Regions from separate parts of the Amorphus suaedae genome, predicted to be linked through region 1. Evidence: predicted binding sites of a transcription regulator. Region 1 holds the regulator's gene; the other holds the start of a gene.

The links. The regulator LexA, encoded in region 1, represses DNA repair genes until DNA is damaged. The targets are predictions, from matches to a motif close to TGTTCNNNNTGTGTTCNG.
Region 2: the regulator LexA is predicted to act here: its motif matches at 2,423-2,440, upstream of recA (recombinase RecA).

What each region holds. Positions count from the first base shown of each region.
Region 1 is NZ_JBRJIT010000001.1:1,152,519-1,156,906, forward strand. It holds gene moaC (cyclic pyranopterin monophosphate synthase MoaC) at 1-14, shown strand, start outside; gene AB7M35_RS05165 (molybdopterin molybdotransferase MoeA) at 11-1,219, shown strand; gene lexA (transcriptional repressor LexA) at 1,591-2,301, shown strand; gene AB7M35_RS05175 (ComEC/Rec2 family competence protein) at 2,345-4,388, opposite strand, start outside.
Region 2 is NZ_JBRJIT010000001.1:2,056,597-2,060,984, reverse strand. It holds gene AB7M35_RS09265 (lipid II flippase Amj family protein) at 42-845, opposite strand; gene AB7M35_RS09260 (DUF2254 domain-containing protein) at 941-2,215, opposite strand; gene recA (recombinase RecA) at 2,508-3,599, shown strand; gene alaS (alanine--tRNA ligase) at 4,038-4,388, shown strand, end outside.

The sequences.
Region 1 (4,388 bases):
AGCCCGCCACGTGAGCCTGCTCCCCGTCCTGGAGGCGCGCGCCCGCGTGCTCGCCGGCGCCGCCCGGCTCGGCGTCGACCACGCGCCGCTGGCGGAGGCCGTCGGTCGCGTGCTGGCGCAAGACATCGCCGCCACCCGGCAGCAGCCGCCCTTCGCGGCCTCCGCCATGGACGGCTACGCCGTGCGCGCCGTCGACGCGGCCGAGGCCGGCGCGACCCTGCGGCTGGTGGGCGCCTCGGTCGCCGGCCGCCGCCATGCCGGCACGCTCGCGCCCGGCGAGACGGTGCGCATCTTCACCGGCGCCCCGGTGCCGGACGGCGCCGACACCATCCTCATCCAGGAAAACACCGAGACGGTGGACGCGCAGACCGTCCGGGTGACGGTGCCGGCCCAGCCCGGCCGCCACATCCGCCGCGCCGGCCTCGATTTCCAGACCGACGACGCACTGCTTGCCGCCGGCACCCGCCTCGACGTGCGCCACGTCGCGCTGGCCGCCGCCATGAACCACGCGACGCTGCCGGTCGGCCGCGCGCCGAAGGTCGGCATCATCGCAACCGGCGACGAGCTGGTGGCGCCCGGCGAGGAGCCCGGTCCGGACCAGATCGTCGCCTCCAACACCCCCGCGCTCGCGGCCCTCATCACCGCCGCCGGCGGCGAGGCCATCGACCTCGGCATCGTCCGCGACAACGCCGAGGCGACCGTCGCGGCCCTTTCCGACGGCCGCGACCGCGCCGTCGACATCCTCGTCACGCTGGGCGGCGCCTCCGTCGGCGACCACGACCTGGTGCGCAAGGCGTTCTCCGATGTCGGCATGGAGCTCGGCTTCTGGCGGATCGCCATGCGGCCCGGCAAGCCGCTGATCTTCGGCCACCTCGGCGACATCCGCATCCTCGGCCTTCCCGGCAACCCCGTCTCCAGCCTGGTCTGCGCGATGCTGTTCCTGGTGCCGCTGGTGCGCGCGCTGCAGGGCGACGCGGCGCCCGGCCCCGCCTACGCGGCGGCGCGGCTGAGCCACGACATGCCCGCCAACGACGGCCGCGAGGACTACGTCCGCGCCCGCCTCACCGAGCGCGACGACGGCCTGCCGGACGCCGATCCGTTCTCCCTGCAGGATTCCTCGATGCTGTCGACGCTCGCCGCTTCCGGCGCGCTGATCGTCCGTCCGCCCAACGCGCCGGCCGCCCCCGCCGGCAGCGTCTGCCGGATCCTCCGGCTCTAGGCCTTCCGCCGAACACCCAGACGCCCGGCAGGCGCGCCTGCCAGATCAGGCCAGCGGCACCCTCACCGTGTGGTCTCTGAGAGCGGGCCGGCGGCTTCGACGTCGTCCCTCCAGGACTTTCGCGCTTCCCGCACCGCGTCGAATCGCACAGATTGCGCCTCCCGCCCCCCCGGCGGCGCGCGCAACCGTCTGCGCGCCTGCGCAACCCGCAACCGCCGCCACGATCCGGCCGCGACCTGTTCCCGCTCTGGGCCGGCGTATCGCAAACCGAACATTAACCATTGCAGAACACATATGGAACGTGTAGCGTTCGTTCCTGATTTGTACCGCATACGTCATGCGTCGCTGACCCAAGGGGTGGGGCCGATTTCATGCTGACCCGCAAGCAACATGAACTTCTGATGTTCATCCACGAGCGGCTGAAGGAGAGCGGCGTTCCACCGTCATTCGACGAGATGAAGGACGCGCTCGACCTCAGGTCGAAATCCGGCATTCACCGGCTGATCACCGCGCTGGAAGAACGCGGCTTCATCCGCCGCCTGCCCAACCGGGCACGCGCGCTGGAAGTGATCCGCCTGCCGGAATCGTCGAACCCGTCGCTGGGCGCCAACCGCTCCCGCGGCTTCTCGCCGGAGGTCATCGAGGGATCGCGCGGCAAGGCGCCCCCGCCGCCGGCCCCGGTCGACAGTGGCCGCTCGTCCGGCCACAGCATCCCCGTCATGGGCCGGATCGCGGCCGGTGTGCCCATCGCGGCCATCCAGCAGGAAAGCCATCAGATCACCGTGCCGGCCGACCTGATCGGCGGCGGCGAGCACTTTGCGCTCGAGGTCCACGGCGACTCGATGATCGAGGCCGGCATCCTCGACGGCGACACGGTGCTCATCAAGCGCTCGGACGACGCCGACAGCGGCGACATCGTGGTGGCCCTCGTCGACGACGAGGAAGCGACGCTGAAGCGCCTGCGCCGCAAGGGCGCGTCGATCGCGCTGGAGGCCGCCAACCCGGCCTACGAGACCCGCATCTTCGGCCCGGATCGCATCCGCATCCAGGGCAAGCTCGTGGCGCTGTTCCGCAAGTACTAGCGCCTGCTGGCGCCCGGGCACCCGCTCGGCGCCGGGCGACCGCTCACCGCGTCACCACCGGCGTCGCCGTCCAGGGCCGCGCGACCGCCGGCCGCGCCTGCCGCAACCGGTAGAACGGCGGGTCGGCCTGCCAGGTGAGCGCAATCGCCCCGCTCCGGCGCAGCAGCGCCCGGTCGACGACGAGGCGCGGGCGGTCGCAGGCCGGCGGCGCGTCGTGGCGGGTGATCAGGATCTCGGCGCGCCCGCAATCCTCGATGAAGGCTGCCGGGTCCTCGGCGAAGGCCACGACCGGCGGCGGCCGGGCAGTCGCGGCCGCGACACGGCCTTTCCCCACTGAGTTAGGCCCGGATCGCATATCCCGCGCGTCCCCGACGGGTCCCGCGAGCGCCAGCGTGCAGCCGAGGCCGTCGCAGCGCACCCCGTTGCGTATCGACGGGTCCTCCGGATCGCGCGCGTCGCCGTCGGCGCGGAGCCACATGGCGGCGGCGAACGCCCCGCCCTTGGCCGTGGCGATCGCGAGCCGCCCATCCGCTCCCCTGACCGCCACCGCGCGCCCGTCGTCGGACACGAGCAGATCCGGGCTCGACCCCAGTGGCGCGATCGCGAGGCCTGCCACCATCGGCACCACCCCCAGCACCCGCCAGCGCGCCTGCCAGAGCGCCAGCCAGAGCAGGCCGCCCGCCATCGCCAGCACCGCCGCCGCCGGCATACGCCCGACCGCCCCGGCGCTTCCGCTGAGGCCCGCGACCCAGGTCGCGATCCCCACCACGGCGTCGAGGCCGAGCCCCATCACCGGCAAAACCAGCGGGTCGAGGCCCAGCGGCATCAGCGCCACCGAGACCACCCCGAACGGCATGACCAGCAGGGTGACGAACGGCATCGCCAGCAGGTTTCCGAGCAGCCCGAGCGGCGCCAGCATGTGGAAGTGGAGCGCGCCGATCGGCGCGGTGACGAGGCCGGCCACGAAGGACGTGAGCGCCAGGCCGCCCATCCACAGCCCGCCCGTGCGCAGGATGCGCCGCATCCGGCCGGCGTTCCGGTCGACGGTGCCGGTGCGCTCGCGCCCCGCCTGCCATTCGTATGCCGCGACCAGCGCGATCACCGCCGCGAACGACATCTGGAAGCCCGGGCTGAGAACGGCCGCCGGATCGAGGACCATGACCACAAGCGCCGCCACCGCCACGGACCTGAGCGTCAGCGCCGGCCGGTCGACCAGCACGGCGACCAGCGCCACCGCAGCCATGACGAAGGCGCGGATGGTGGCCACCGCCCCACCGGAGAGGATCAGGTAGACCAGTCCCGCCATGAGGGCCGCCAGCGCCGCCCACTTCTTGATGGGCCGGCGCAGCGCCAGCCCCGGAATGGCGGCGAGCGCGAACCGCACCGCCCCGAACACCGTCCCCGCCACCAGCGCCATGTGCAGGCCCGAGATCGCCAGGATGTGGCCGAGACCGGCCAGCCGGATCGCCTGCTGGGTCTCCTCCGGAATACCGCCGCGATCGCCGACCAGCAGGGTCGCGGCGATTTCGCCGTTCTCGCCCGGAAGCGCCGCGCGCAGCCGCGCCCCGATCCCGTCCCGCACGCGGGCGACAACCGCCTTTACCCGGATGCCGGCGGGCGGCGCTCCGAGATCGGCCGACCTTGGCATGCCGTAGGAGAAGCCGGTCGCCCCGATCCCCTCGAAGAACAGGCTGCGGGCCGCGTCGTACCCGCCCGGTTCCACCGGCCCGCGCGGCGGGGCGAGCCGGGCAAGCGCCGTGATCGCGTCGCCAACCCGGGGCATGGGCCCCTTGCCCCGCGCTGTGAAGCGGACGCGCAGAGGCGTGCGCGCCGGGCCGATCCCCTTGATGCGATGGACGCGGACGATCATCCGCACGGCGCCATCCGGCCGCGGTTCCCTCGCCTCGACCCAGCCGTCGAGCTCGACGGTGCGTTCCCCCCGGATCACCGGAGCGGCGACGCGCGCGGTCTGGGCAGCGGCCAGCGCGAGGCCCGCCAGCGTTGCCGTGACCACCACGAGGACGGGAAACGCGGCTGGCGTGCTGCGGGCCCTGCCGGCTGCGAACGCGGCGGCCATGCCCAGCGCG
Region 2 (4,388 bases), 900 kb from region 1:
CGTGCGTCTCGCCGACCCCGTGCCGACCCCTCAGTCCCGCGTCAGAGCAGCCGCGCCACCCAGGCGATCAGGTGGGCGCTCGGCACCAGCAGCGCCTGCGCCAGCAGCGTGCCGAGCAGGCGGCTCGCCACCATCCACACCACCACCCGCCGGAACCGGGGCTCGCTCTCGCGGCCGCGCACCACGTCGTCGGTGAGCCCGGCCAGGTACGGGTCGATCACCACGAACAGCGCGATCGTCGCCACTCCGTTGACGATCGACGACAGCGTGGCGGCGGTGACGCGGAAGGCCGGATCGATCGAGCCGGCGTAGATCGCCGCCAGCACGCCCACCGTCCACAGCGCGTTCGCCACCACGTTCAGCGCCAGGATCGACCACGAGACGTCGCGGCCGGGGCTGAGGCCCCGGAGGTTCGCCAGCCGCGGCAGCGCCAGCGACCGCCGCAGCACAGTGAACCCGGAAGGCGTCATCGCCCGGGCGACCAGTCCGGGCACCGAGCGGTCGCGGGCGAAGCGGTCGACGCCGCTCACCGCGATGCGCTGCATGGTGGGGATCATCAGCCCGCCGACGATGGTGGCGAGCGACGCCGCCCCGAGGATCAGGCTGAAGTCGAGCAGCAGCGGGTGCGCCACCAGGCCGAGGATGTCGGTCTCCACCCGCTTGGCGATGAACGGCCCCTGGAACGAGTTCGACGTGCGCGAGACCAGCACCAGGATGTTGAACAGCGACAGCGCCGTGGCGATCCGCCCGGTGCGCACGCCGGCGATGCGGAACGCGTAGGCCAGCGTGCCGACCAGGTGGATGACGAAGGTGAGGGCGAGGATGAAGGCGAGCTGCAGATCCACGTCGCGTGAACCCCGGGAAGCCCGGCTGTCAGGCCGGCGCCGGCGGGGGGACGGGGCCGCCTGAGGCGGAGATTACAGCCACCATCGCGGCGGGTTCATGGCCGAGCGGCCTCCGGCGCGGGTGTTTTTGCGGCCATCGCGACGGCGCGCACCCGTTCCTTTTCCTCCTCCAGGTGGAGCGCGGCCTCGCTGCGCTTCAGCGCCATTTCCGACTGCCGGTACGCGCAGGCCGCGAACTCGGGGCCGCCGATCTCCGCCAGCGCCGTGAAGGCCTTCTGGAGCCGGATCTGCACCTCGGCGAAGCCCGCGCCGTCCCGGGCGATCGGCGTGAACATGTCCTCGAACAGGTCGTCGGTCTCCAGGCGGGCGAGCCAGATCCGCGAATAGAGCTGTTCGCCATCCTCGGCCGCCTCGGCGGTTGCGTGCCATTCGGCCAGAACGCGCACCCCACGGCCGATGATGTCGATCGCCGTGCCCGGGTCGTTGATGCCGGGCGAGAGCGCCCGCGAGGCGATCTCGGCCAGCACCGACAGGCCGAAGCGGGGGTCGCTGTCGTAGGTGCGCAGGTCGTCGATGGAGAACGAGCTGGCGATCAGCGGGCGGGCCTCCTCGATGTCGTTGCCGTTCACCCACGCCAGCGGAAAGCGCGGATGGACGAAGCGGCCGGGCGGCGCGTTGATGTAGATGTCGACGGCGTGGTCCTCGGCGATGTCCGCCAGGCCCGCCATCGCCAGGTGCTGCACGTAGCCGACCCGGTCCGGGTAGATGGCCACCGCATCGGGCGGAACGGAGCCGAGCGGCCGGGCGCCCAGCGTCGGGCTGCGGCCCCGGGCGGCCAGCGCGGAGCGCGTGGCGTCTTCCACCCGTTCGGTCGGCTCCTCGATCCGCCCCATGCTCGACAGATGGTCGATCCAGCGCAGCATGGTCAGCACGATCAGCAGCACGACGACGGTGGTGACCGCGAACAGGATCACCCGGCCGCGATCGCCGTAGGCTCCGGTGGACAGAGCGATGATCCCGACGAGGCTGAACAGGAACGAGCCGATAAAGGTCCCGAGCGCGTTCTGGGCGGTGCTGTCCTGCAGCAGCAGCCGGGTGGCGCGCGGCGTCACGTTGCTGGTCACCGACGAGTAGTGGGTCACCATCACGCTCAGCGAGAAGGTGGTGACCGCCAGCATGCTCGAGGCGAGGATCTTCAGGATGTCGTCGACGGCGTCCGCGCCGATGGTCGCCGACAGCTTGTAGGGGATGAACGGGCCGATGACGGTGGCCGCGAGCGCCGAGATGACGGCGAGCACCGCGAACAGGCTGGCGCGAACCCACAGCTTTCTCGTGATCTGCAGGAGGATCCATTGCCACTTGGAAAGCATGCGTGTCCCGATCGTGCTGAGGGCGTGCGGACCCGAGACCGCGACGGTGGTCAACGGCGCCCGCCCCTTTTTGGTTCGCAGTATGTTACGGGAGGGGCAGGACAAATCGCCATCGAATTGATTCTCCGGGCTTTCCGGCGGAGCGAAAGTACCGCGCTGACCCGGCCGATGGACGCCATCGAAAGGATGAAACTTCAACCGTGAAAAAAGAACATATTGCGAACATGAACAAAACGAGTACACTCACCTTGTTTGAAACGTACCCGGCGTCGTGAGACATAGGAGACCACGAATGGCGCAGTCGAATCTGAAGTTGGTCGAGGGATCCTCCATGGACAAAAGCAAGGCGCTGGACGCGGCGGTCTCCCAGATCGAGCGATCGTTCGGCAAAGGCTCCATCATGAAGCTTGGCGCAGGCCAGGTGGTCGAAGTGGAGTCCGTGCCGACCGGCTCGCTGGGGCTCGACATCGCGCTCGGCATCGGCGGATTGCCGCGCGGCCGGGTCGTCGAGATCTACGGACCGGAATCGTCGGGCAAGACGACGCTGGCGCTGCACACGGTGGCGGAAGCCCAGAAGAAGGGCGGCATCTGCGCGTTCATCGACGCCGAGCACGCGCTCGACCCGATCTATGCCCGCAAGCTCGGGGTCGGGATCGAGGACCTGCTGATCTCGCAGCCCGACACCGGCGAGCAGGCGCTGGAAATCTGCGACACGCTGGTGCGCTCCGGCGCCATCGACGTCCTCGTCATCGATTCGGTGGCGGCGCTGACGCCGCGCGCCGAGCTCGAGGGCGAGATGGGCGACCAGCTGCCCGGCCTGCAGGCGCGGCTGATGAGCCAGGCGCTGCGCAAGCTCACGGGCTCGATCTCGCGCTCCCACACCATGGTCATCTTCATCAACCAGATCCGGATGAAGATCGGCGTCATGTTCGGCTCGCCGGAAACCACCACCGGCGGCAACGCGCTCAAGTTCTACGCCTCGGTCCGCCTCGACATCCGCCGCATCGGCGCGATCAAGGACCGCGACGAGGTGGTCGGCAACCAGACCCGCGTGAAGGTGGTGAAGAACAAGCTCGCCCCGCCCTTCCGCGAGGTCGAGTTCGACATCATGTACGGCGAGGGCGTGTCGAAGGTCGGCGAGCTCCTCGACCTGGGCGTCAAGGGCGGCATCGTCGAGAAGTCCGGCGCCTGGTTCTCCTACGACAGCCAGCGGCTCGGGCAGGGGCGCGAGAACTCCAAGCAGTTCCTGCGCGACAATCCGGACGTCGCGGCGACGATCGAGGCGGCGATCCGGCAGAACGCCGGGCTGATCGCCGAACGGATCGTCGGCGTGGCGGAGCCGGACGCGGAAGGCAGCGAGGCGGATCTCGCCGCCGACGGCTAGGACCTGATCCGAGCGGGCGGAGACGCCCGATCGATCGGACACGGCTCCGGCACCGACCGCCTGGGCACCGCGCCCCGGGCCGGTTCACCGGCTCTCCGGCGCCTCCATTGCATCCGGCCGGCCCCCTCGGGCCGGCCGCTTTGCGTCTGGCGGGGTCTTGTCTGTCCGGCGCCTGGCGGTCAGCGCCCGCGACAGGCCGTGCCTTCCGTCGGAAACGGCCTGCGTCCACAAGACCGACCGCCCGGCTTCCGGCTCTGATACGCTCGTTCCGCGACCCGGAGGGCGGCAGGGCTGGGCCCGCGCGGCATCGAACCCCGCGCAACGCAGGCGGCGTGTTCACCGCGATCGAAGACGCGCTGTGGACAGGACCGGGTGCACGTCTATAAATCCGGCAAAACGGAGATCCGGCGGGAGCCGCCGGCACCAACGGGCAGTTTCATGAGCGGCGTCAACGAAATCCGGTCCCACTTCCTGGAGTACTTTGCGCGCGAGGGACACGAGATCGTCTCGTCGAGCTCGCTCGTCCCGCGCAATGACCCCACCCTGATGTTCACCAACGCCGGGATGGTGCAGTTCAAGAACGTCTTCACCGGCCACGAGCACCGGGCGATCCCGCGCGCGGTGACGGCCCAGAAGTGCGTTCGCGCCGGCGGCAAGCACAACGACCTCGACAACGTCGGCTACACCGCCCGCCATCACACCTTCTTCGAGATGATGGGCAACTTCTCGTTCGGCGACTATTTCAAGGACCGGGCGATCGAGCTCGCCTGGAACCTGGTCACCAGGGAG